3 regions of the Nitrincola sp. genome follow, and region 3 is predicted to be linked to each of the others. Evidence: predicted binding sites of a transcription regulator. Region 3 holds the regulator's gene; each other region holds the start of a gene.

Region 1 (7,530 bases), on a different contig from region 3:
CCACATCGGAGCCAGGACGAATACGGACATACTGGTGTGCGTGTGCAGCGGTGCGGGTAAAGCGGGGATCAGCCACCACGATCTTACAGTTGTTACGCTCTTTGGCGATCAACGTATGCTGCATGGATACCGGGTGCGCTTCAGCGGCGTTGGAACCGATAAACAGAATCGATTTACTGTTCTGCATATCGTTGTAGCTGTTGGTCATCGCACCATAGCCCCAGGTATTGGCTACGCCAGCTACCGTGGTGGAGTGACAGATACGCGCCTGGTGATCGACGTTATTAGTGCCCCAGAGGGATGCGAATTTACGGAACAGATAGGCCTGTTCATTATTAAACTTGGCAGAACCCAACCAGTAAACAGAGTCAGGACCGGATTCGGCACGAATAGACTCAACCTTGTCACCGATTTCATTGATGGCCTGTTCCCAGCTGAGGCGTTTCCACTGCCCGCCTTCAAGCTTCATCGGGTATTTTACCCGACGGCTGCTATGACCATGGTGCCGCAACGCCGCCCCTTTAGCACAGTGAGAACCCTTATTGATCGGATGATCAAACGCCGCTTCCTGGTAGGTCCAGACGCCGTTCTGGACATGCGCATACACACCGCAACCCACTGAACAGTGAGAACAGATGGTACGCTTGATCTCAACGGGTGCTGATGACCTGGGCGTTGCCGCTTCAGCCGGGCGAATCATACCCTTACCCAGCAGTCCGCTGGCAGCAATACCACCCGCGGCCAGCGTTGTTCCTTTCAGGAAACCACGACGACTGACACCTAAGCGATTATGTGGATTATCCAGTGACTGATCACTGATTTTTTTATTCAGACGCATCTTCATCCCCTCAATTATTCGAGTGTGTGACAGTCCGCATCAGCGACAACTGGCGTAATAAGAACGGATGTGATCCGTTTCATGGTAACCCTGCTGATTCGCATCAGACGTCTGAATCTCAGGGGCCTCGGTGTCTGCTATAGCACTGCCTGCTGAGGCGGCTATACCCGCCGCTGATGCAACAGCCACACCACGCAGAAACTGTCGGCGTCCATTACTGACAGGTTGATTAACAGGTTTATTGTTATGCATGTTTGCTCTCCTCATCCTCGCAGATGCACACTTTGAACGGCATCCGGAATTTTTTGTAAATGCACGCTTTCTGTTTTTATAAAGGCTTGCCCCAGCATCGCTACGGCATGATAAAACACGGCACTGGGTGCCTCGGCCATATCAGCAAACAGCTGACCTGCCCAGGCATTCAAGTGACGTTGAAAAAACACCGCCTGGCGCTCGCGGCTATCACCCTGTTGAATCAACAGGCTCATCATCTCCAGCTGTACAGAAATATGGTCTTCTGGTTCTTTTACGCCCTCATCACGTTCATAACCCAGCAGTTGCAGGTCATTGCGCAATTCAATCAAGGGCGCCTCCATCAAGGATCCGGTCAGATACCAGGATGCAAACGGGGTTAATTCGCCCTGAGAGATACCAATGAACAGGTTCAGGTATTCATCTTCCAGAGATTGATGCTTTGTGCGAGCGGCGGCCATACGCAGCAACTCCCATGCCTGAGACATGGAGTTGGCTGCGCTGCGATCCAGTTCCAGTGATGCCAGAAACTCCAACAGCGCTTCAGAAGGATGACTGCGGCACAAGGAAGCCAACAGGGCATAAATATCTGCACGCAACGCATCTTCTTCACTTAACGATGTTTGCAACTGTGCATCCTGGGGATTGAACGTCTCCATCCTCACTCCTTAAAGTCTCAGTTGTGCTGTAGGATCGGCGGCCAATTCGCGGTAGCTGTCTCTGACACGACAGTCATCGCACATCTGCAGACGCTTGGCGGCCTCACCTTGAAAATAGGGATGCGCTTCAAGTTTCTGACTAATTTTTTCGATGGTACTTTTAGTCGCGAACGGCTTGGAACAGCGGATACAGTGAAAAGGCTCTTCCTCTTTTAGCGTACGTACTTCACCGCGAGTACCCGCCGCCGGTGCAAAGCGAGCTTCAAGACTAATTGCACGTTCAGGGCAGCTAGCCTCACACAAACCACACTGCACACAATCGCCTTCCAGAAACGCCAGCACTGGAGCTACGTCACTGGCACTCTTGAGCGCGGAAGTCGGGCATACCGACACACAACTCATACACAGGGTACAGGCTGATTCGTCAACGAGTACTTGGCCATACGGGCTACCCTTAGGTAAAGAGACAGGGGTTTCATTTGCCTCGCCCTGCTCTATCAAACGGTCTAGCGCAACATTGATAGTCTGACGTTTGCCCTCATAGGGAAATATCATCCCCTTGGGCAAACCTTCCCAGGATTCCAGGCTTGCATTCAGTGCACTGAGTGCATCCGGCATAGCATCGGCAGTAACCACGGAAATGCGTGCATGTGGATGACCGATGGCCTGTAACAAGTGTCCGGTTAAGCTGACTTCGTCTTGCAACTGTTGTTTAAGCGTTGCGGGGGTTTCCTCATCAATCAGGATAGCGATATAGGTCACACCATAGGCCAGTAAGGATAGCCAGGTGTCGGCTCCCAGTGCGCCCACCTCTTCCAGTGCCACAGGAATTACATGCGCAGGTAGTTGATCCATTTCAGGGCTGTAGTGCTCAGCATGAATCATCAAGGCCGGTCTTTCGCCACCGGCTTGAAAATAGCTGTCCAGACAGTTACGTAAACGATCCAGTTGAGTAGCGGGCTTAGGTGCAGCAAAGCTCAGGGCACCGGTAGGACACACGGTGGTACAGCTGCCAGCACCATGACACAAATGGGTATCAACACTGATTTGAAAGTCATGACTGAGGGTGTTGTTATGGCTGCTGATCGCGTCGGCCGGACAGACATCCAGACAACGGGTGCAGCCCATATTGCCACGGTCAGCATGCGCACAGATATCATGGTTAACCTGCACGTACTGCGGCTTTTCAAACTCACCGACCATGCTGGCAATCTCTTCCAGCGCATCGGCAAGACGATTCGCGTCCGCTCCGATAGCAAAGTAGCCGGGAGGAGATAATTCGGATGCAATCACCGGGTCAGTATTAAGGTCCAATACCAGATCATAATGGGGTTGTCCGGCGGTGGCTTCTGCCGGGTTGATCTGTTGTCCATCCGGTGCGCTAAGGCGCAGTTGAAATGCTCCCAGCCAGCCGCTCAGTGATACGAAAGGCAAATACAAGGGAGTCAACTCAGGAGCTGCCTGCATGGCACGCTCCAGGTGCTCATCATCCTGGTTTGACACCTGCCCCATCGCCAGCAGGGTTTTGCTGCTGGCGCCTACAACCTGCGCAGCCACAAGACGAATCAGATCCTCAGGGCCGATGATTAGCAAATGCCCACGACTGGTATAGCTGATCACGCCATCCTGCATCGCCATCAACGGCGGCAGGGCATTGAGTGCCTGCTGTCGGGCACGCGCATTTAACTCAGGTGTGGCCGTAAAGGCCTGATGCATAATTAAACTATTGGGTTTCATTGACTCTCTCTCAGGCTCACCTGCACGCTTGTTATGATTCAGGTGGTCGAGTTGTAGTTATTTATAGGTTATTGCAATTTAGAAGCCAGTTTTATCAACCTGAATTACACAACTGAATCACCTATACACCGACAAAAAAGCATGCTTAATAAAAAAGCGGGTCATTTTGTCTCCTCCTGGGTAGTTTTTTCGGGGCGATCTGGACCAACAGTCTCCGCCGACTCATCAACAGCTATTTTTTGTCTATCCGCCTCTACACCCGCCAGGCTATCACGCGCCTGCTGCATTGCATCTTCCAGTTGCTGCTCTGCCCAGCCGCGTACTTTTTCACCGACGACAGCAACCAGTTTCTTCGGTTGCGAATAATCCAGATTGTATTCATCCAGTGGATCACGGAAGTTAAATTCAGGCTGATGAAAGTATTTACGCAACGCCTGACGCTTCAACTCAGACGAAACACCCGTCGAAAAGAAAGCCGACATATCACTGCGGGAATCAATTGTGTCGATATCCGGCATATCCTCATCTGTGAGAGGCTCGACTTCAGTCGCCGCTTGATCAGTAACGTCCTCCTGCTCCGCAAGCTCAGCATTCTGAACAAGCCTGACGTCTGAATCAGCGCGGTTCGCTTCGCTATCATGCGGGTCAACATCAGGCAAAGCCTCTTCACCAGTCTGCTTGATACGCGACCAGCGATTCAGAAACCCTTCACTCATGCCGCACCTCCACTTGCTTCACCCGCTGCCTGGGCCCGTAAACGGCGCTTACCCGCCTTAGGATCCTCTAACTCACCATGCTTCGCCATAAACTGCTCCAGCCATACATAGATAGCCTGAGGCATGGGAATACTCAGCACTGGCTGCCCGGCATCCAGGTGGTCAGCCGCAAGATCCTGCGCCACCGATAATTTTCGCGGCTCCAGCTTGCCGGCTTCCACCTCTTCGCAGATCACAAACAGAGTAGGCGCCTGAGCACTCAGATTAAAACGATAGGCCATACGCTCATCGCGATGAAGTTGTAAACACAACTGAAACGCCTCAGGTTCTTCAGGCTTAACGGCGCTGATCTGCGAAATTTTCCAGGATACCGATGGCCAACCGCGTGACTGAGTTTCCTGTCGATCCAGCACTACCCACAAGGGCCATTTATCCGATGTCGGACCATGATCTGACTGTGCCATACCCAACTCCTGTTATTAGTTTTCGTTAACTATCAGTGTAGGTCAGAGGCAAGTAATGTGCCGCATTACCCAAGCGCCTGAGTCGCCAGCCCTGCTATACTCATCACCGACATAGAAAAGGGTCAAATAATCACACACCCAGACCCGTTCGGGACAAAATGACCCATCTCATCACTCTGGAACTTTGCCAGCATCGCCCTTAAACCGTCTATCTGGCATGCTCGGCAGACTGGTACAAATGTTGCTGATTAAACCAGTGAACAACAGGCTAAGGATCGACTATGACTGATAACCCCGGTTTAGTAATGACACAGGCACGTGCCTCGTTGACACGTATTGCACAGGTCATGGATGAGCAGGGTGACTGGCGGGAACAAGCACTGGCCTGCGAAAGACCTCTCACGCTTTATCTGAATAAACGCGAGATAGTCACCCTGATGACGCTGGGCGAAGATCCTGAGGCACTGGTGCTCGGCTATTTACGCAATCAGGGGTTAGTAAATCGACTTGAAGATGTGCTGGCTGTTCAAGTCGACTGGGAGGTAGAAGCCGCTGCTGTCGTCACCTCGCATACGCCGGATGATATAGAAGCCACACTGGCCAAACGAACTGTAACTACTGGCTGTGGACAGGGTACGGTTTTCGGCAACCAGATGGAGCGCTTAAAAGGCTTACAGCTGAGCCAGTGGACGCTGAAGCAATCGCAGATTTACCACTTGCTCGACAGCCTGAATCAACACAACGACACCTACAAAAATGCCGGTGCGGTGCATGGCTGTGCTATCTGCTCAGCCGAAGGTGAGGTGCTGAGCTTCTGTGAGGACATAGGTCGGCACAATGCGGTGGATACCCTGGCCGGTCGGCTGTGGCTGGAAGGCATTAACAGTGACGATAAAATTTTCTATACCACTGGTCGCCTGACCTCTGAGATGGTAATGAAAACCGCACAAATGGGGATCAGCGCACTCTTATCCCGCTCGGGTGCCACCGAAATGGGACTGCAGATCGCCAATGAACTGGGCATTCTTATGCTCGCTCGCGCTAAAGGGCGACACTTTCTGGTATTCAGCGGCCAAACACGCCTGGAGCTGGATGCCAAGCCCACGCCATTAGCACGATCAAATAAACGGAGGTCTCAGGATGAGTGATCCAACCCCATCCCCTTATATGACTGTCAAAGATGCGGCGGCTTACTTGCATCTGAATGAAAAAAAGGTCTACCAACTTGCCAGTGATGGCCATCTGCCTGCCACCAAAGTAACCGGAAAATGGTTATTCCCCCGCAAACTCATTGACCAATGGCTGCTGGAATCCAGTCATCACGGCGTACTCAGTGACCGGCTGTTATTTGCTGGCAGTGATGATCCTTTACTAAAAGCGGCACTGCTAAGAATTATGCAACAGCAGCAGTACCAGGCACTCTACAGTTATATGCCCACTGGCACCCAAGCGGGTTTATCATTACTGGCGCAGGGATTGATAGATTGCTGTGCCGTACACTGGGGACGGGCCGAAGAAAGTCAATTACGCCACCCGGCACTGATTCGCCAGTATGCCGGTTCACGCCACTGGGTACTGGTACATCTGTTCAAGCGCCGACAGGGTCTGATGCTGCGCAAAGATGACTCCGACACGCTACTCAGCGAACCCACAGCAATGTTACGCAAGCGCTGGGTGATACGCCAGGAAGGTGCTGGATCCCAGCGCTTTCTAAAAGACTGGCTGCATCAACAGAATCTGCCTTTTGACAAAATACACGCCAGCGTGCGAGCTCTCACCGAAACCGAAGTCGCTTCTGCCATTGCCCGAAATCTGGCCGACATAGGTCCAGGCACTGAAGCCGCGGCCATCGAGTGCGGTCTGACCTTTGTCCCTGTGTATCAGGAAGCCTTTGAGCTGGTGATCCCCAGACAGGTATTTTTCAGGACGTTACTACAGCAATTATTTGACTGGCTACAGAGCCCTGAGGGCCGCCAAACCGCCACCAAACTGGAGGGCTATGATCTAAGTCAATGTGGAAAACTTATTTGGAATGGTGAAGTCAAAGACTCGTAAAAATATTTGTGCAATGCACAAAAAAATACTTGACACAGGCTCTCATACCCCTATAATCGGACGTATTGTGCAGTGCAACAAAAACACTGCATAGATCATTAAATATTAGGAGAGACTCTCATGACAAACACTGTTGATTTCCAGAAGCCTGTTGAAGCCGCTAAAAACCTGATTGCCCTGCAGACTGAAACTCTCAGCAAAACTGTTGAGCTGCAGAAAAAATCTGGCGAAGAGCTGGTTAACTTTTTCAAGTCTGAAGCTGAAAAAGCTAAAAGCCTGAAAACCCCTGAAGAAGTGATCAAGTTCAACACTGAAGCTAGCACTTCACTGTACAGCCTGCTCAAAGCACAGGGCGAAGCTTTCACCGCTTTGGCCACTGAATCCAGCAAAACTGTAATGGCTGAAATGCAGAACTTCGGTAAGTAATCTTACCTGTTCGCCGCTCCTGCGCATCCATGCGCACGCGGCATGCAGTACATTCTGTACATAAAAACACCCCGCTTGCCGGAGTGTTTTTATTTATAGCGCTGCAAATTGCTCCGTTTCATGCAATTCCCCGCATTCATACAACCACTGCTGATACACATAGCCTGCCAATACCAGGCGCGTCTCTTCCTCCATCTCATCAAAGATCAAACCGTGACGATAGACCTTGAGGGTTCCGCTCTCTGTTTGCATAACACTGCGTACCTTAGCGGGCGCTAAAATCACATGGTCTATGCCAGCAACAGAGACCCTGGCAGTCAAAAACACACTGTCACCAACAGTGGCCAGCGCCAAGGGAGACTCCACCGAAGCACCGGACAAAC
Region 2 (7,530 bases), on a different contig from region 3:
TACGCCATGAGTGATGTAAGCGGCGTTGGCAGCGGTAACATTTACGAACAGATTAACCGGGCAAATGCCAAAAGCTCGACAGCATCTTCAGGTATGTCTGAAGACCGGGAAATGTTCATGAAGTTGCTGATTGCGCAACTACAGAACCAGGACCCGACAAGTCCCGCGGATACGTCTGACTTTATGGAACAGATTTCCACGATGAGTAATGTGGAAAGTATCCAGAATCTTGCCACCACCATGGAGACGATGAGTAGCACACTGATCAGCAGTCAGGCGGCTCTTCAGGCTTCTTCAATGGTTGGGCAGCGTGCATACGTTAACACCAATATTGCCCAGCTCACTCAAGAAGGTGGACTGGTCGATGGCGTTGTGTCTACTGATGCGAGCTCCAGTGATATTCGTATCTCCATTTATGATGGTGCGGGTAATCGTGTAGACCGAGTCAGCATGGGAGCTATGCCTCCTGGCGATCACAACTTTGTTTGGCAGGCGAATGAAAGTCTGCCTGCGGGTAACTATCGCATTGTGGCTGAGGCTGCCACCGGTGCTGACGGGAAATATGAAGAAGTCGCAACCTACATGGGTTTCAATATTAACAGTGTCACCCTCGGTCAGAACGGTATTGGTATGAAAGTGAACACCAATATCGGTTCAATCGACATGAGTGACGTGAAGCAGCTGGGTTAAGTGAGGTAATCGAAAATGGCAGGTTTTAATACAGCTGTTACAGGCCTGAAGGCATCCACAACCCTGCTGGATGTGGCGGGTAACAACATCGCCAACTCCAGTACCGTTGGCTTCAAGTCTTCCCGTACCGAGTTTGGTGATATTTACGCTACGGCAGTAGTCGGTGCCGGTTCATCCAATACCCCAGGCTCGGGTGTGACCGTAACTGATATCGCTCAGGATTTCAGTGGCGGCACCATTGAATTCACCAACAGCAACCTTGACCTGGCGATCAACGGCTCTGGTTTCTTCATGCTGGATGATGGTCAGGGCAACCTGACTTACACCCGCGCGGGTGCTTTCGAACTGGATAAAGACGGCAATATTGTCAGTAAAAATGGCAAATACCTGCAGGGGTATGGATTGGACGCTCAGGGCAATCAGCTTCCTATCCAGAACTTGTCTGTTACTGAGAAGGAAAGTCCGCCTAAGGCAACGGAACGTGTCGATATGGCATTCAATATCGATGCCAACGAGAATGCCGAGGACTTGAATATTCCGTTTGCTAAAACGGATCCCAATTCCTACACCTACTCAACGACAGTCGGTACATTCGACAGTTTGGGTAATGAGCAGAGTATTCGTTTCTACTTTGCTGAACAGCGACCGGTTCGTGAAGAGCATACCTATTCAGACGTTGCCTGGGATGGGGCTGCTTTGGATTTTACCAGTGCAGCGCTATCAGGCTTTAACCTTGATCTGGCCTCGAACTCTGGTGGCACGGAAGACCCTAATACCTTGTACTTCGATGATTCAGGCACTGCTCCGTACGCATTGACATCTGAATCAATCTCCAAGCTGGCGGGTGAGCCTTCCAATATTGATGGTGACCCCCGAATTGACCCCAACACAGTGCGTTTAACGGATACCGGTGACCTGTCATTTGAAGTCAAAGCTGAGTTTGTTGCTTATGGTGACTTTGTTGTCACTAATTACGATGGTACCGAGGCGGTTGGCAATGTTGGCGAGCGAAGCGCCAGTGAAGTACAGGCACTAACGCTTAACGAGGCTGACGGTGCGATCTTCACCTCAGAGATTTTGCAGCAGGATGTTACCGTTACCGTTGCGGGGATTGAAATCACCGTCAAAGTACCTACTGCTGCAGGTGAAACCAAAACTCTTGACCAGGTAGGCCAGGAGATTGCCAGCAAAGAGCAGGAAATCCTTGATAAGAACCCGGATATCGAATCCGTATCCTATGACACCGATACTAACCAGATCAGGATTACCTGGAAGCCTGAAGCGGGAGATGTAGGTCGAGTTGTTTCAGGTGGTGCTGATGCAAATGACCTCTTCTACACTGAGGTGTTAAACAGCCAGACTGTTCCTCAAGTGACAGTACTTGAGACTGGTGATAACTCTTTCATCGGTGCTTACCGCACTTATGCTTTCTTGAATGACACGGATCAGCTGGATATGGGCAAGATGCTTGATCCAGGTGAAACCAGCCCGGATAACAAAAGTACTGAAGTTGGCCCGATCATGATCAACTTCAATTCAACTACCGGTGTCTTGGAAGCGGTCAATGGCCAGGATGTAGCTTCTACCGGTCAGGCGCCTTCCATCACTATTCTGGGTGCTGACCCCGCAAACCCGCTGGATCAGATACTGGATTCGGATGTGGATCAGCTTGCAGGCCTGCAATTGGATATCTCAGGCTCCAGTCAGTTTGCATCTGAATCTATTGTAAAAAGCCAGCAGCAGGATGGTTACACAAAGGGTGACCTGATCGGTGTGAGTTTTGCTGAAACGGGTGAAATGGTCGCGAGTTACAGTAATGGACAGCGCGCAAACCTTGGTTTGGTTTCAATTGCGACGTTTGAAAACCAGGATGGCCTTCAGCCCAGTGGTAACACTGAGTGGATTGCGACTCTGGCATCAGGCAACGCGATCATGAACCCGCCAGGAACGGGGCTGAACGGTACTCTGCGTTCCGCGGCGTTGGAGCAATCCAACGTAGATCTGTCTGAGGAGCTGGTTAAGCTGATTGAAGGTCAGCGCAACTTCCAGGCGAACTCTAAAACGCTGGAAACATTGAATACAGTGACGCAGGCAATACTGCAGATCTGATTCTGCGCCTTTGCCTCTGATATAAAAACCGGACCTTGGTCCGGTTTTTTCGTTTATGGCATGCAGCTTGCTTAATATCCATTACAGCCACAGAAACGGCAATCCTTTACCGGAGCAGTTGATGGACAAGGTTCTTTACGTTGCCATGACAGGCGCACGCGAAAATATGCGGGCCCAGCAGGCACATGCCAACAATCTGGCGAACGCCACGACGACCGCATTCAAGAGCGATCTTGAACAAGCGCGCTCCATGCGCGTTCTGGGAGATGGCTATGAGTCTCGTGTGTACTCCATGAGTGAGCGTCCGGGGACCAACCTGGATAGTGGCACCCTAATGCAGACGGGGCGTGATCTGGATATCGCTGTTGATGGCGATGGCTGGATCGCTGTCATTGGTCCAGACGGAAATGAGGTCTATACCCGTAATGGTGGGCTGCAGATCAATGCCGCAAACCAGTTGGTAACGGGCAGCGGTTTGCCGGTAATGGGCAACGGCGGTATTCCCATCGTTTTGCCACCTGCTGAAAAAATAGACATTGCTACCGATGGCACTATCACCATTCGTCCATTAGGTGAAAATGCCACCGAAATTGCTTTGGTTGACCAGATCAAACTGGTTCAGCCGGAAGCCGGTGCGCTGTATAAGGGGCAGGATGGATTTATGCATACCGATAATAATGTGCCCCTTCCGCCCGCGCTGAATGTTCAGGTGCGCTCCGGGTATCTGGAAGCCAGCAATGTGAATGCGGTTGATGATCTTACGTCGATGATCAGTCTGTCTCGTCAGTTCGAGATGCAGGTGAAAATGATGAAAACCGCTGAAGAGAATTCATCCAAGGCAGCCGAAGTGCTGAGCTTGAACTGATAAGGAGATAAAACGATGCATGGTGCACTGCACGTCGCTAAAACGGGTTTGAGCGCTCAGGATACTCAGCTAAAGGTTATCTCCAACAACCTGGCTAACGTGAGTACCGTTGGCTTCAAGAAAGACCGTTTGGAATTTGAGGACCTGCTCTATCAAGTTCGTCGTCAGCCCGGTGCTGCGACAGGAGAAGACTCTCAGCTTCCGTCTGGCTTGCAGGTTGGCAGTGGTGTCCGGACGGTAGGTACTCAGAAACTGTTTTTTACCGGTGATATGCAGATCACTGATCAGACATTCGACCTGGCAATTAACGGCCGCGGTTTCCTGCAGGTGCAGATGCCCAATGGTGAAATTGGCTACACCCGAAACGGAGAGCTGCACCTGGACGGTGAGAATCGCCTAGTAACGGCAGAAGGTTATCCGATCGAGCCAGCCATCACACTACCCGGTGAAGTGACTAATTTTTCAGTGGGTGGCGATGGTACCGTCAGTGTGACCATTGCTGGCGATGCCAATCCGACAGAGCTTGGGCAGTTGGAAACAGCTGACTTCGTCAACCCTCAAGGCTTGCTCGCTATAGGGCAGAATCTGTTTACAGAAACAGCCGCTAGCGGTGCGCCTATCGTTGGAGTCCCTGGTGAAGAAGGCCGAGGCATACTCAAACAGGGCATGTTGGAAGGCTCTAACGTGAATGCTGTTGAGGAACTGGTGGATATGATCACCACTCAGCGTGCGTATGAAATGAATTCAAAGGTCATCTCGACCGCTGATGAAATGCTGGGCTATGTCAGCCAGCAGCTCTAATCTGAATAGCTCCGGGGTAGAATGATGAAAGCGGTGATGCGAGTAGGTGTTTTGTTTGCGGTGGCTGCGCTTACAGGCTGTGTCAGTAAGCCGCCTGAGCCCGACAATCCCTACTATGCGCCGATCCAGCCTGCCCAGATGCAGCAGCCCAAAGCAGTTGATGGCGCTATCTATCAGGCGGGTGCGGGTATGGATCTGTACGGCGATGGCCGTGCGCATCGCGTAGGCGACATTCTCACGATTCAGCTGACCGAAAGTACTCAGTCATCCAAGAGTGCAACAACATCGGTGAGCAAAGACAATAGTGTCTCTATTGGTGCTCCTACCGTGCTGGGGCAGCAGCTGAGTGTGTTTGGGAATCCCTTAAGTGCTTCTGCCGAAACTACCAGTAGCTTTGATGGTGATGGCAGCTCGGATATGAGCAACAGCCTGAACGGCAACATCACTGTGACAGTCCATCAGATCTTGCCGAATGGAACCATGTTGGTCCGCGGTGAAAAATGGCTGACGTTGAATCAGGGCGACGAATACATTCGCATCAGCGGCTTGGTTCGCCCTCAAGATATAGGGCCGGATAACACCGTCGAATCGACGCGTTTGGCTGATGCTCGCATTTCCTATAGTGGTACTGGCGCCACCCATGATGCCAACGTGATGGGTTGGTTGGCGCGTTTCTTTATTAGCCCGCTCTGGCCGTTCTGAGGAACCTGACATGCGTACGATCTGGCAAGCATTGTTTTTTGCACTAACGTTTTCCTTGGCGGCGTTTTCCGTACAGGCTGAACGCCTAAAGGATATTACCAGTGTTGCTGGCGTACGAACCAACCAGTTGGTTGGTTATGGACTTGTTGTGGGTCTTGATGGTACCGGCGATAAAACCAGCTTTACCTCTCAGACCTTCCGCAACATGCTGAATAACTTCGGTGTTGCCATTCCGCCAGATGTAGACCCCCAGTCCAAGAACATTGCGGCAGTCGCTATTCATGCTGAGCTGCCGCCATTTGCCAAACCGGGGCAGTCAATAGACATTACCGTGTCGACCATTGGTGACGCAAAAAGCCTAAGGGGTGGTAGCCTGTTGATGGCACCCATGAAAGGTGCTGATGGCAATGTGTATGCCATTGCTCAGGGCAATCTGGTGGTCTCAGGGTTTGGTGTAGAGGGTAATGATGGTTCGCGTCTGTCATTGAATGTGCCCAGCGTTGGCCGTATTCCGAATGGCGCAACGGTTGAACGTACCGTGCCTAATGCCTTTGCACGTGGCGACAGTTTGATGTTTAACCTGAACCATCCTGACTTTACCACTGCGCGCCGAGTGGCCGAACAAATCAACAGCTTGTTGGGGCCGGACATGGCCCAGGCGCTGGATGCTGCGTCAATTCGTGTACGTGCACCGCGTGACCCGTCTCAGCGTGTGTCTTTTCTGTCCGTGCTTGAAAACCTTGAAGTCGATCCGGGCCAGGAAACTGCCAAGGTCATTATCAATTCGCGCACCGGCACTATCATCATTGGCCAGAATGTCCGTGTATCGCCAGTGGCCATTACTCATGGTGGTCTGACCGTAGCGATCAGTGAAAATGTGGATGTGACTCAGCCGAATGTACTTGGCGGAGGTCAGACAGTTGTCGCCCCTCGTACTGACATCACCATTGAAGAAGGCTCTGGTCGTATGTTTGAGTTTGCGCCCGGGGCCACGCTCAGTGATATCGTGGAGGCTGTCAATCAGGTAGGTGCTGCACCCGGCGACTTGATGGCTATACTTGAAGCATTGAAACAAGCAGGCGCGTTGAAAGCCGAGCTGGTGGTGATCTGATGGCCATTAAAAATGGTTTCGACCCTTCTTCAGCCTCCCTGTATACCGACCTGAATCAGCTGACAAAGTTGAAAACCCAGGCGATAGATGATCAACAGGCTGCGCTGAAAGGCGTAGCGCAGGAGTTTGAGCAACTGTTCATGAACATGATGCTCAAAAGCATGCGCCAGGCCAGTGATGTATTGGCATCGGATAGCCCGTTCAACTCCAGTGATGTGAAGTTTTATCAGGACATGTTTGACCAGCAGATGACGCTGGACCTGTCGAAAAAAGACAGTATCGGGCTGGCGGATATTATCGTTAAACAACTAAGCCAGCGTGCTGATGCTGTTGTTACGCCAACAGGCGATGACAACGAGCAAGAAGAGCGTCAGTCGCTGGTCGAGCAAATGCTTAATCGTGCGCTTAACACAGGGCCAATCAGTCAGCCAGCAGGACTTACATATATGGCGCCTGTCTCTGAGTCTGGGGCTGAGAATATTACAGTGGCTGCCGAAAATGACGAGTCACAGGAAAGTGCCGCCGTTACTGATCAGTCAGAAAATGAGCAACAGACGCAGCCGCAACGATTTGAGTCGCCTGCCGAGTTTGTAGCGTCTCTAATGCCATTGGCGGAAAAGGCGGCCAAAGCTCTGGGCGTTGCACCAACGGTGTTGCTGGCGCAAGCCGCGCTTGAAACCGGTTGGGGTAAGTTCGTCACACGAGATACGGCCAGCGGCAAAAGCAGTTTTAACCTGTTCAATATCAAGGCGGATAGTCGCTGGGAAGGTGACTCTGTGCAGGTTCAAACGCTGGAATATCGCGGTGGTGTGCCAGAAAAAGAGCAGGCACGATTTCGGGCCTATGGTAGTTATGCCGACAGTTTTGCCGATTATGTGGACTTTCTTCAGAGCAATCCTCGCTATCAGCAGGCGCTGGAGCAGGCTGAAGATCCCAATCGGTTTGTGCGGGAACTTCACTCGGCCGGCTATGCTACCGACCCCGAATACGCCAGCAAAATTGAGCGAATTTTTAACGGTGAGTTGCTGGCGGCAGCCAGCCAGACCGCTCAAGAAAGCTGATTTCTGGCCGATATAACGTTGAATCAAAGTAAATGGCGCAGAGTAGCTCTGCACCCCGGAGAACAACCATGAGTAGCAGTATCCTGAATATCGGTGTTCAGGCACTGAATGCCAACCAAACGGCACTGTCCTATACGGGGCAGAACATTGCGAATGTGAATACTGAAGGCTATACCCGTCAGACGGTTACC
Region 3 (7,530 bases):
CATAACCTTGCACCAACCTCAAGCACCACCGCACAACTGGTGATGGGCGATGCCCTGGCAATCGCACTCTTGGAAGCACGCGGCTTTAGCCCCGAAGACTTCGCCTTTTCCCATCCCGGTGGCAGCCTGGGTCGACAACTGCTATTGCGTGTAGATGATATTATGCATGCGGGTGAGAACATTCCTCAGGTCACGGTCAACACCTCGATCCGAGAAGCACTGCTGGAAGTAACTCAGAAACGCCTGGGTATGACAGCGGTAACCAACGCCACCGGCGAGCTGCTGGGTATTTTTACCGATGGCGACTTGCGCCGCACCCTGGATCAGGAAATCGATCTTAAAAATACCTCGATTGAAGAGGTCATGACCCGCGGCGGCACTACACTGAAAACAGGATCCTTGGCAGCAGAAGCACTAAAAGTCATGCAGGAACGTAAAATCAATGCGCTGCTGATTACTGATGAGCAAGGCCAGCTCGCCGGTGCGCTGAACATGCATGACCTGCTTAAAGCCGGAGTAATCTGACCATGACAGAAACCTTGTCCGATGTACTGAAGCAACGCTTGCAATCCATTCGTCTGGCCGTGTTTGATGTGGATGGTATATTAACCGATGGTTCGCTGTATTTTTTACCCGATGGTCAGGAAGTAAAAGCCTTCAATACGCTGGACGGCCTGGGGATAAAGCTGCTGCAGAAAGCCGGCATCAAGACAGCCATTATCACCGGACGCAGCTCATCACAAGTGAGCATGCGCGCCAAAGCACTCGGCGTTGACTGGCTGATACAGGGGCGTGAAGACAAGCTGACAGCTCTGGAAGAAATCTGGTTAGAAAGTGGAGACAGCGCAACCACTACCGCCTATATTGGCGATGATCTGCCGGACCTGGCGGCCATCATTACGGTCGCTTTTGGTGTCTCTGTTCCCAATGGTCATCCGGTAGTCTGCCAGGAAGCCGATTGGTGTACCTCCCGCCAAGGCGGTCATGGAGCGGCACGGGAATTCTGCGAAGTACTGTTATCAGCTCAGGGTAAACTGACCGGTCTGATTGAGGAATTTCGCTGATGTTTAGTGCCGCCCGCCTGAAACTGATAACCGGTCTGGCAATACTACTGGCCGCGCTGGTGTACTGGGGCATTTTTGGCAGTCCTGGTGAAACCGTTTCAGGTGACCCGGATAATCCAGATCGAGTGGACTTTTTTATCCGCGATGCGTACATCAGTGTATTCGATGAAAACGGACAACTCTCACGCATCGTCCAGTCACCCCATTTGCAGCATTTCCCGGCACCGGAGCTGATCACACTGAACAGCCCATTGATTACACTGCCTCGCGATGGACGTGGCGATACACAGATTTCGTCCGACCTCGGCAGCATGCCAGACGATGAAAGCAAGATTGAACTTGCAGGAAACGTCAGGGTTATTGATAATTCGGCTGCAGAAACACCTTGGGTACTGACGACATCAGTCATGACATTACTGCCACCGGATGATTATGCCGAAACCGATGCTCCCGTTCAGATTCAACAGGGAACCAACCGTACCGATGCTATCGGCATGCAGGCGTGGCTAAAAGAACACCGTATAGACCTGCTGTCTGACGTAAGAGGATATTATGCGACATACTAAAATGTTAATGCTGTGCCTGATCACAGCACTACTGATACTGAGTCAGACTGCTTACGCCCTGCCTGAAGACCAGGAGCAGCCAATCTATGTCTCAGCCGATCACGCCAGCATGAACGAACTCACTGGCGTCGCTGTGTATACCGGATCAGTTGAAATACGTCAGGGCACCATGCTGATGCTGGGTTCACGTGTCGAAATGCACCGTGATAATGCCGGTAGTATTTCCAGAATTTTATCGACTGGCTCCCCTGCTGAGTTTCATCAGCAAGCCAGTGCCAACCAGCCTACAACCAAGGCCTATGGATTACGTATGGATTACCAGGTACCCACTCAGACGGTAACCATTACTGAAAACGCTCGCGTTATGCAGGACGCCGACGAGTTCACCGGAGATCGCATCGTCTATGACATGGATAAATCTGTCGTGGATGCATTCAGAAGCGAGTCTCAGGATGGCCAGCGCGTGCAAATGATCATTCAACCGAAAGGCAACCAGTAGCCATGACCACCACTCTGGAAGCCCTGCATCTGGCCAAGTCCTATAAAGGACGTGATGTTGTTCGCGACGTTTCCCTGAAAATCAGCCAGGGCGAAATTGTGGGTCTGCTGGGTCCAAATGGTGCGGGTAAAACGACCTGCTTCTATATGATCGTGGGACTGGTAAATGCCGACAAGGGCAATATTCGTCTTGCACAGCAGGATATCACCCAATTGCCTATGCACAGCCGCGCCAAAAAAGGCATCGGCTATCTGCCACAGGAAGCTTCGGTGTTCAGAAAGCTGAGTGTCAGCGACAATCTGATGGCCATTCTGGAAACCCGTAAGGAGTTATCCAAATCAGACCGCACCCAGTTACTGGAAGAGCTGCTACAGGAATTCCATATTACCCATCTACGCAACAGCCCAGGTATGGCACTGTCTGGGGGGGAGCGTCGGCGCGTGGAGATAGCCCGTGCATTGGCCACGGAACCACGCTTCATTCTGCTGGATGAACCCTTTGCGGGTGTTGATCCGATATCAGTAAATGATATTAAACAGACCATACGGCATCTTCAGGAACGTAATATAGGTATACTGATAACTGATCACAATGTGCGCGAGACCCTCGACATTTGTGAACGTGCCTACATCGTCAGTGAAGGCGCCATCCTTGCAGATGGCAGTCCATCTGACATAATGGGCAACAAGCAGGTTCGCAGCGCCTATCTCGGCGACCAGTTCCGGCTTTAGTCACCATCCCTGCCTCTGAATAAGTGATCTTAACGGCATATGAAGCAAGCGTTACATCTCAAGATTGGCCAACATCTCACGATGACGCCACAGCTGCAACAAGCCATCCGCCTGCTGCAGCTGTCAACACTGGATCTACAACAGGAGATCCAGCAGGCGCTGGACAGCAACCCGTTGCTGGAAGTCAGTGATGATGAATCTGACACGACCGAAGCGCTCGTGGATCAAACCTATGAAGATAAAGAAACCGCTGCACTAAACAGCAATAGCGAAACGTCAGACAATTCAAACGAAGACACTGGGGCAGATACTGACTGGAATGAATCCATTCCCGATGACTTGCCCACTGACAGCAACTGGGAAGACACCTTCCAAAGCCAAGGCCCAGGCTCAGGCTCTGCTGCCGAAGGCGACTGGCCTAATCAAGACAATGATACCCGAGAAGACACCCTCCAGGATCATCTGATCTGGCAGTTGAACCTGACCCCCATGAGTGAACAGGACTATATGGTGGCAGAGGCCATTATCGACGCCACGGATGCGGATGGCTACCTGCGTAGCGACCTTGCCGAGCTACTGGAACAGTTCCAGGCACAACAGCCGGAACTGTTCATGGAAGCCGATGAAGATGAAATTCTGGCGGTACTCCACCGGGTTCAGCAATTTGATCCACCGGGGGTAGCCGCCCGAGATCTGAGTGAATGCCTGTGTATACAGATCAGGCAACTGCCAGAAACGATCGAATGGCGTGAGCAAGCAATTCGCCTTTGCCGGGAATTTTTACCCCTGCTAGGCAGCCATGATTACAAAACACTGATGCGCAAAATGCGTCTGAATGACGTTGAACTGGATAATGTCATCAACCTGATCCGCTCGTTAAACCCCAAACCCGGCGCATTGATCAGCTCCACTCAATCTGAATATGTCATACCCGATGTCATGGTGCGTAAAATCCAGGATGAGTGGATCGTATCCCTTAATCCAGATATCGCTCCTAAACTGCGGATCAATTCACAGTATGCGGATTTGATCCGACGTGCTGACAGCAGTGCCGACAATACCTACTTGAAAAATCACCTGCAGGAAGCGCGCTGGTTTTTGAAAAGTTTGCTGAGCCGCAATGACACGCTACTAAAGGTGGCAACCGAGATTGTCGAGCGACAGCGCGACTTTCTCGACACAGGTGATGAAGCCATGAAACCCATGGTGTTGCATGATATCGCTGAAGCGGTATCCATGCATGAATCCACCATTTCCCGTGTTACCACACAAAAATTCATTCATACCCCCAGAGGTATTTTTGAGCTTAAATATTTCTTTTCCAGTCAGGTTAATACGGCCGATGGAGAAGGTGCTTCATCCACAGCGATTCGAGCGCTGATCAAAAAGTTGATTTCTGCTGAAAATACAGCCAAACCCCTCAGCGATAACAAGATCGCACAACTGCTGAAAGAGCAGGGAATCAACGTAGCAAGACGTACCGTCGCAAAATATCGTGAGGCGTTAAGCATTCCGCCTTCTAATGAGCGCAAGCGTCTGCTTTAATTAACTATAGAGTACGACCTCATCGTACCGGCACTAAGGAGAGATACCATGCAGATCAATATAACCGGTCATCACGTAGAACTGACAGATGCATTAAATGAGTACGTTCGCAGTAAATTCGTGCGTCTTGAGCGTCATTTCGACAATATTACCAACGTACAGGTGACCCTGAGTGTTGAGAAGCAGCGCCAGAAAGCTGAAGCTGACTTACATGTAGCTGGAGGTGAAATATTTGCACAAGCCGAACAGGATGACATGTATGCTGCAATAGATGCCATGATCGACAAATTGGATCGTCAGGTCATTAAGCACAAGGAAAAAATGAAATCTCATAAATAACCACTAACTATTGACTATCACATGCCTATATCCGAACTACTGACTGAATCCCTGACACTCTGTCATATCGATGCCGTCAGTAAAAAACGTGTTTTAGAAATTGCCAGTGAAACACTGGCTGCCGAAATAGATGAACTGGAAGCTGAAGATGTCTTCAGCGCCCTGCTCAATCGTGAACGCCTCGGCAGTACAGGCATCGGCGACGGTGTGGCGATCCCACACTGTCGTCTGGCTGGCTGTAATAGAGCTCTCGCACTTTTAATCACCTTGAAAGAACCTATTGATTTTGATGCGATAGACAACCGTCCTGTCGACCTTCTCTGCTGCCTATTGGTCCCTGAAGATGCGGCTACAGAGCATTTACAAACACTCGCTGGTCTAGCCGAGCTCTTCAGTCAGTCAGAGATACGTGAAGCACTGCGAGGTGCTACTGATGCCGTCACGCTGTTCAGTCGTTTTATGAACGCTGCCGGGCAAGGAAGCTAAGCTGTGAAGCTGGTCATTTTGAGTGGTCGATCCGGTTCAGGTAAAACTACGGCGCTGCAAGCACTTGAAGATGCTGGTTTTTATTGCATTGACAATCTTCCAGCCATGCTATTACCTGAGCTGATCAAGCAAATGACCGAGGCCACAGGAAATCCTTCCAGGATAGCTGTCAGCATTGACGCCCGAAACCTGACCAGCAACCTGGAACGTTTTCCAGCGTTACTTGAACAGCTCAAACAGTTCAATGACCTGAGTTGTGAAGTAATCTACCTGGACGCATCGGAATCGACGCTGCTGAAACGTTTCAGTGCAACCCGACGCAAGCATCCGCTCACGGATACGCATTCTGGATTACATGAAGCGATCGAATACGAACGGGTTTTACTCGAACCCATCGCCACCCTGGCAGACATGCGGATTGATACTACACGGCTGACGCTGTATGAGTTACGTGATCGTATTAAACTGCGAATTACCAACAGGCGAGAACAATCGCTATCGCTGCTGTTTGAGTCTTTTGGCTTTAAACACGGTGTACCACTGGACGCTGACTTTACCTTTGATGTGCGCACACTACCCAATCCTCACTGGGTACCAGAATTGCGCCCACTGACCGGACTGGACAAAGAGGTACGTGAGTTTCTGCAGCAATCTACCGATGTGGATGAGATGATAGCGGATATCTCTCACTTTCTGGAACGCTGGTTACCACGTATTCGCCAGGATAACCGTAGTTACCTGACAATCTGTATCGGCTGTACCGGTGGCCAACATCGCTCGGTCTATCTGGCAGAATACCTTGCTAACCATTTCAGCCTGTCGATGGACAGTGTCCATGTCCGTCACCGCGAACTGACCTGATTGAGAAAAGCATGATTGAATCCCCCATCACTATCATTAATAAACTTGGTTTACATGCGCGAGCGGCGGCTAAACTCAGCACCCTGGCCAGTGGTTTTTCCAGCCAGATTCAAGTTGAAAAAAGCGGCCGTTGCGTCGACTGCAAAAGCATTATGGCGGTAATGATGCTGGCCGCCAGCAAAGGCACTGAGCTGATTCTTCGCATTGAAGGCACGGATGAACAACAGGCTTTTGAAGCCATAACCACACTGATTAACAACCGCTTTGATGAGCCGGAATAGAGCCCCCTTATGAACCCACCAGATCAACACAATTTTCAGGCCGATGACGAGGATACCATTGTCAGCCGCTCCGAGCTGAAACGACAGATGGATGCCCTGAAGCAACTGGGCAAGCGCATCACCGAATTGCGCCCTGACCAGCAGGAAAAAATTCCTATGGATAGTGTCCTCCGTGCCGCTGTAGCTGAAACGCGACGCATCACCTCCAACGGGGCATTGAAACGCCACATGCAGTTTATTGGCAAACTGATGCGACATGCTGACGTGGAGGCCATCCGCCTGGCACTGGATGAATTTGATACCGCAAGTCAGGCGCATAACCAGAAATTTCATGGCCTTGAACAATGGCGTGAACGCTTACTACTGGAAGGTACTGCCGGAAATGAAGCACTGGAAGCTTTTATCAATGACTATCCACAGACTGATATTCAGCTATTGCGTCAGTTGATCCGCAATACCCGGCGGGAAATTGAAAAGCAGCAACCACCAGTGCAATACCGCAAGCTGTTCCGACTCCTGCGCGATACCACCGAGTCAGACTGAGCCAGGACATCAGCCCTCGTTGGCATTCAGCAGGTTCAGCTGAGGATCATCCCAGTGACCCGTTAATGTATAGGCAATACGGGTCATTTTTTCGATTCGGTCACCCATAATTTTATCAAAAATGAATATCGCACCAGCGACCTGCGGTGCTCCAAGCAGCACCGCTCCGAGGGTGAGATTGCTGCTCAGCGGCACACTCACCTTAATGGTCTTATTCAGCTGTTGGGTATTCAGATTGACATTACCGGTAATTTCCATTGATGCCGATGGGCCAGTGAGCATGAATGGTTCACGGGTACTCGCCAGTCCCCGATTCAGATCATAGCTGGCCTTTAACTCATCAAACACCAATCCGCGTTGCAGCAAATCACTGAAGTCCAACCGCAGACGTCTCGACAGGGTGTTTAAGTTAAGCAGCCCAAATACGCGTAGTAAATTAGCCCCACTACCGGATTCAATAATACGCCCCTCTTCAGCCTGAAAGCTGAAAAAACCATCCAGTTCAGCCACACTGAATTGCCAGGGAGCACCTGGCCAGGTCAATTGTGCTGAAGATACTAACCGAGTTGTCTCCAGAGGCCTTCCCTGCCCCCAAAGCTCAAGCACATCAGCCAA

Evidence for each region. Region 3 encodes sigma-54, which starts transcription at its own class of promoters, with help from an activator protein. Its sites were predicted from a motif close to TGGCACNNNNNTTGCTNT; they were not measured.
Region 1: ACN0R1_RS07475 (DUF3305 domain-containing protein) is a predicted target of sigma-54. The motif match lies at 4,712-4,729, and genes of this name have one in related genera.
Region 2: flgF (flagellar basal-body rod protein FlgF) is a predicted target of sigma-54. The motif match lies at 2,856-2,873, and genes of this name have one in related genera.

Annotation. Positions count from the first base shown of each region.
Region 1 covers NZ_JBLXDN010000007.1:90,152-97,681, forward strand. The annotation lists gene ACN0R1_RS07450 (molybdopterin-dependent oxidoreductase) at 1-838, opposite strand, end outside; gene ACN0R1_RS07455 (formate dehydrogenase) at 878-1,090, opposite strand; gene ACN0R1_RS07460 (TorD/DmsD family molecular chaperone) at 1,102-1,749, opposite strand; gene ACN0R1_RS07465 (4Fe-4S binding protein) at 1,759-3,486, opposite strand; gene ACN0R1_RS07470 (DUF3306 domain-containing protein) at 3,648-4,202, opposite strand; gene ACN0R1_RS07475 (DUF3305 domain-containing protein) at 4,199-4,666, opposite strand; gene fdhD (formate dehydrogenase accessory sulfurtransferase FdhD) at 4,948-5,814, shown strand; gene ACN0R1_RS07485 (substrate-binding domain-containing protein) at 5,807-6,721, shown strand; gene ACN0R1_RS07490 (hypothetical protein) at 6,842-7,147, shown strand; gene ACN0R1_RS07495 (flagellar brake domain-containing protein) at 7,241-7,530, opposite strand, start outside.
Region 2 covers NZ_JBLXDN010000034.1:9,989-17,518, reverse strand. The annotation lists gene ACN0R1_RS17310 (flagellar hook assembly protein FlgD) at 7-690, shown strand; gene ACN0R1_RS17305 (flagellar hook-basal body complex protein) at 706-2,799, shown strand; gene flgF (flagellar basal-body rod protein FlgF) at 2,921-3,664, shown strand; gene flgG (flagellar basal-body rod protein FlgG) at 3,680-4,465, shown strand; gene flgH (flagellar basal body L-ring protein FlgH) at 4,502-5,167, shown strand; gene ACN0R1_RS17285 (flagellar basal body P-ring protein FlgI) at 5,178-6,278, shown strand; gene flgJ (flagellar assembly peptidoglycan hydrolase FlgJ) at 6,278-7,339, shown strand; gene flgK (flagellar hook-associated protein FlgK) at 7,408-7,530, shown strand, end outside.
Region 3 covers NZ_JBLXDN010000001.1:331,705-339,234, forward strand. The annotation lists gene ACN0R1_RS01520 (KpsF/GutQ family sugar-phosphate isomerase) at 1-525, shown strand, start outside; gene ACN0R1_RS01525 (KdsC family phosphatase) at 540-1,064, shown strand; gene lptC (LPS export ABC transporter periplasmic protein LptC) at 1,064-1,630, shown strand; gene lptA (lipopolysaccharide transport periplasmic protein LptA) at 1,617-2,129, shown strand; gene lptB (LPS export ABC transporter ATP-binding protein) at 2,132-2,860, shown strand; gene ACN0R1_RS01545 (RNA polymerase factor sigma-54) at 2,900-4,405, shown strand; gene hpf (ribosome hibernation promoting factor) at 4,454-4,744, shown strand; gene ACN0R1_RS01555 (PTS sugar transporter subunit IIA) at 4,766-5,230, shown strand; gene rapZ (RNase adapter RapZ) at 5,234-6,091, shown strand; gene ACN0R1_RS01565 (HPr family phosphocarrier protein) at 6,103-6,372, shown strand; gene yjgA (ribosome biogenesis factor YjgA) at 6,382-6,915, shown strand; gene ACN0R1_RS01575 (YhdP family protein) at 6,925-7,530, opposite strand, start outside.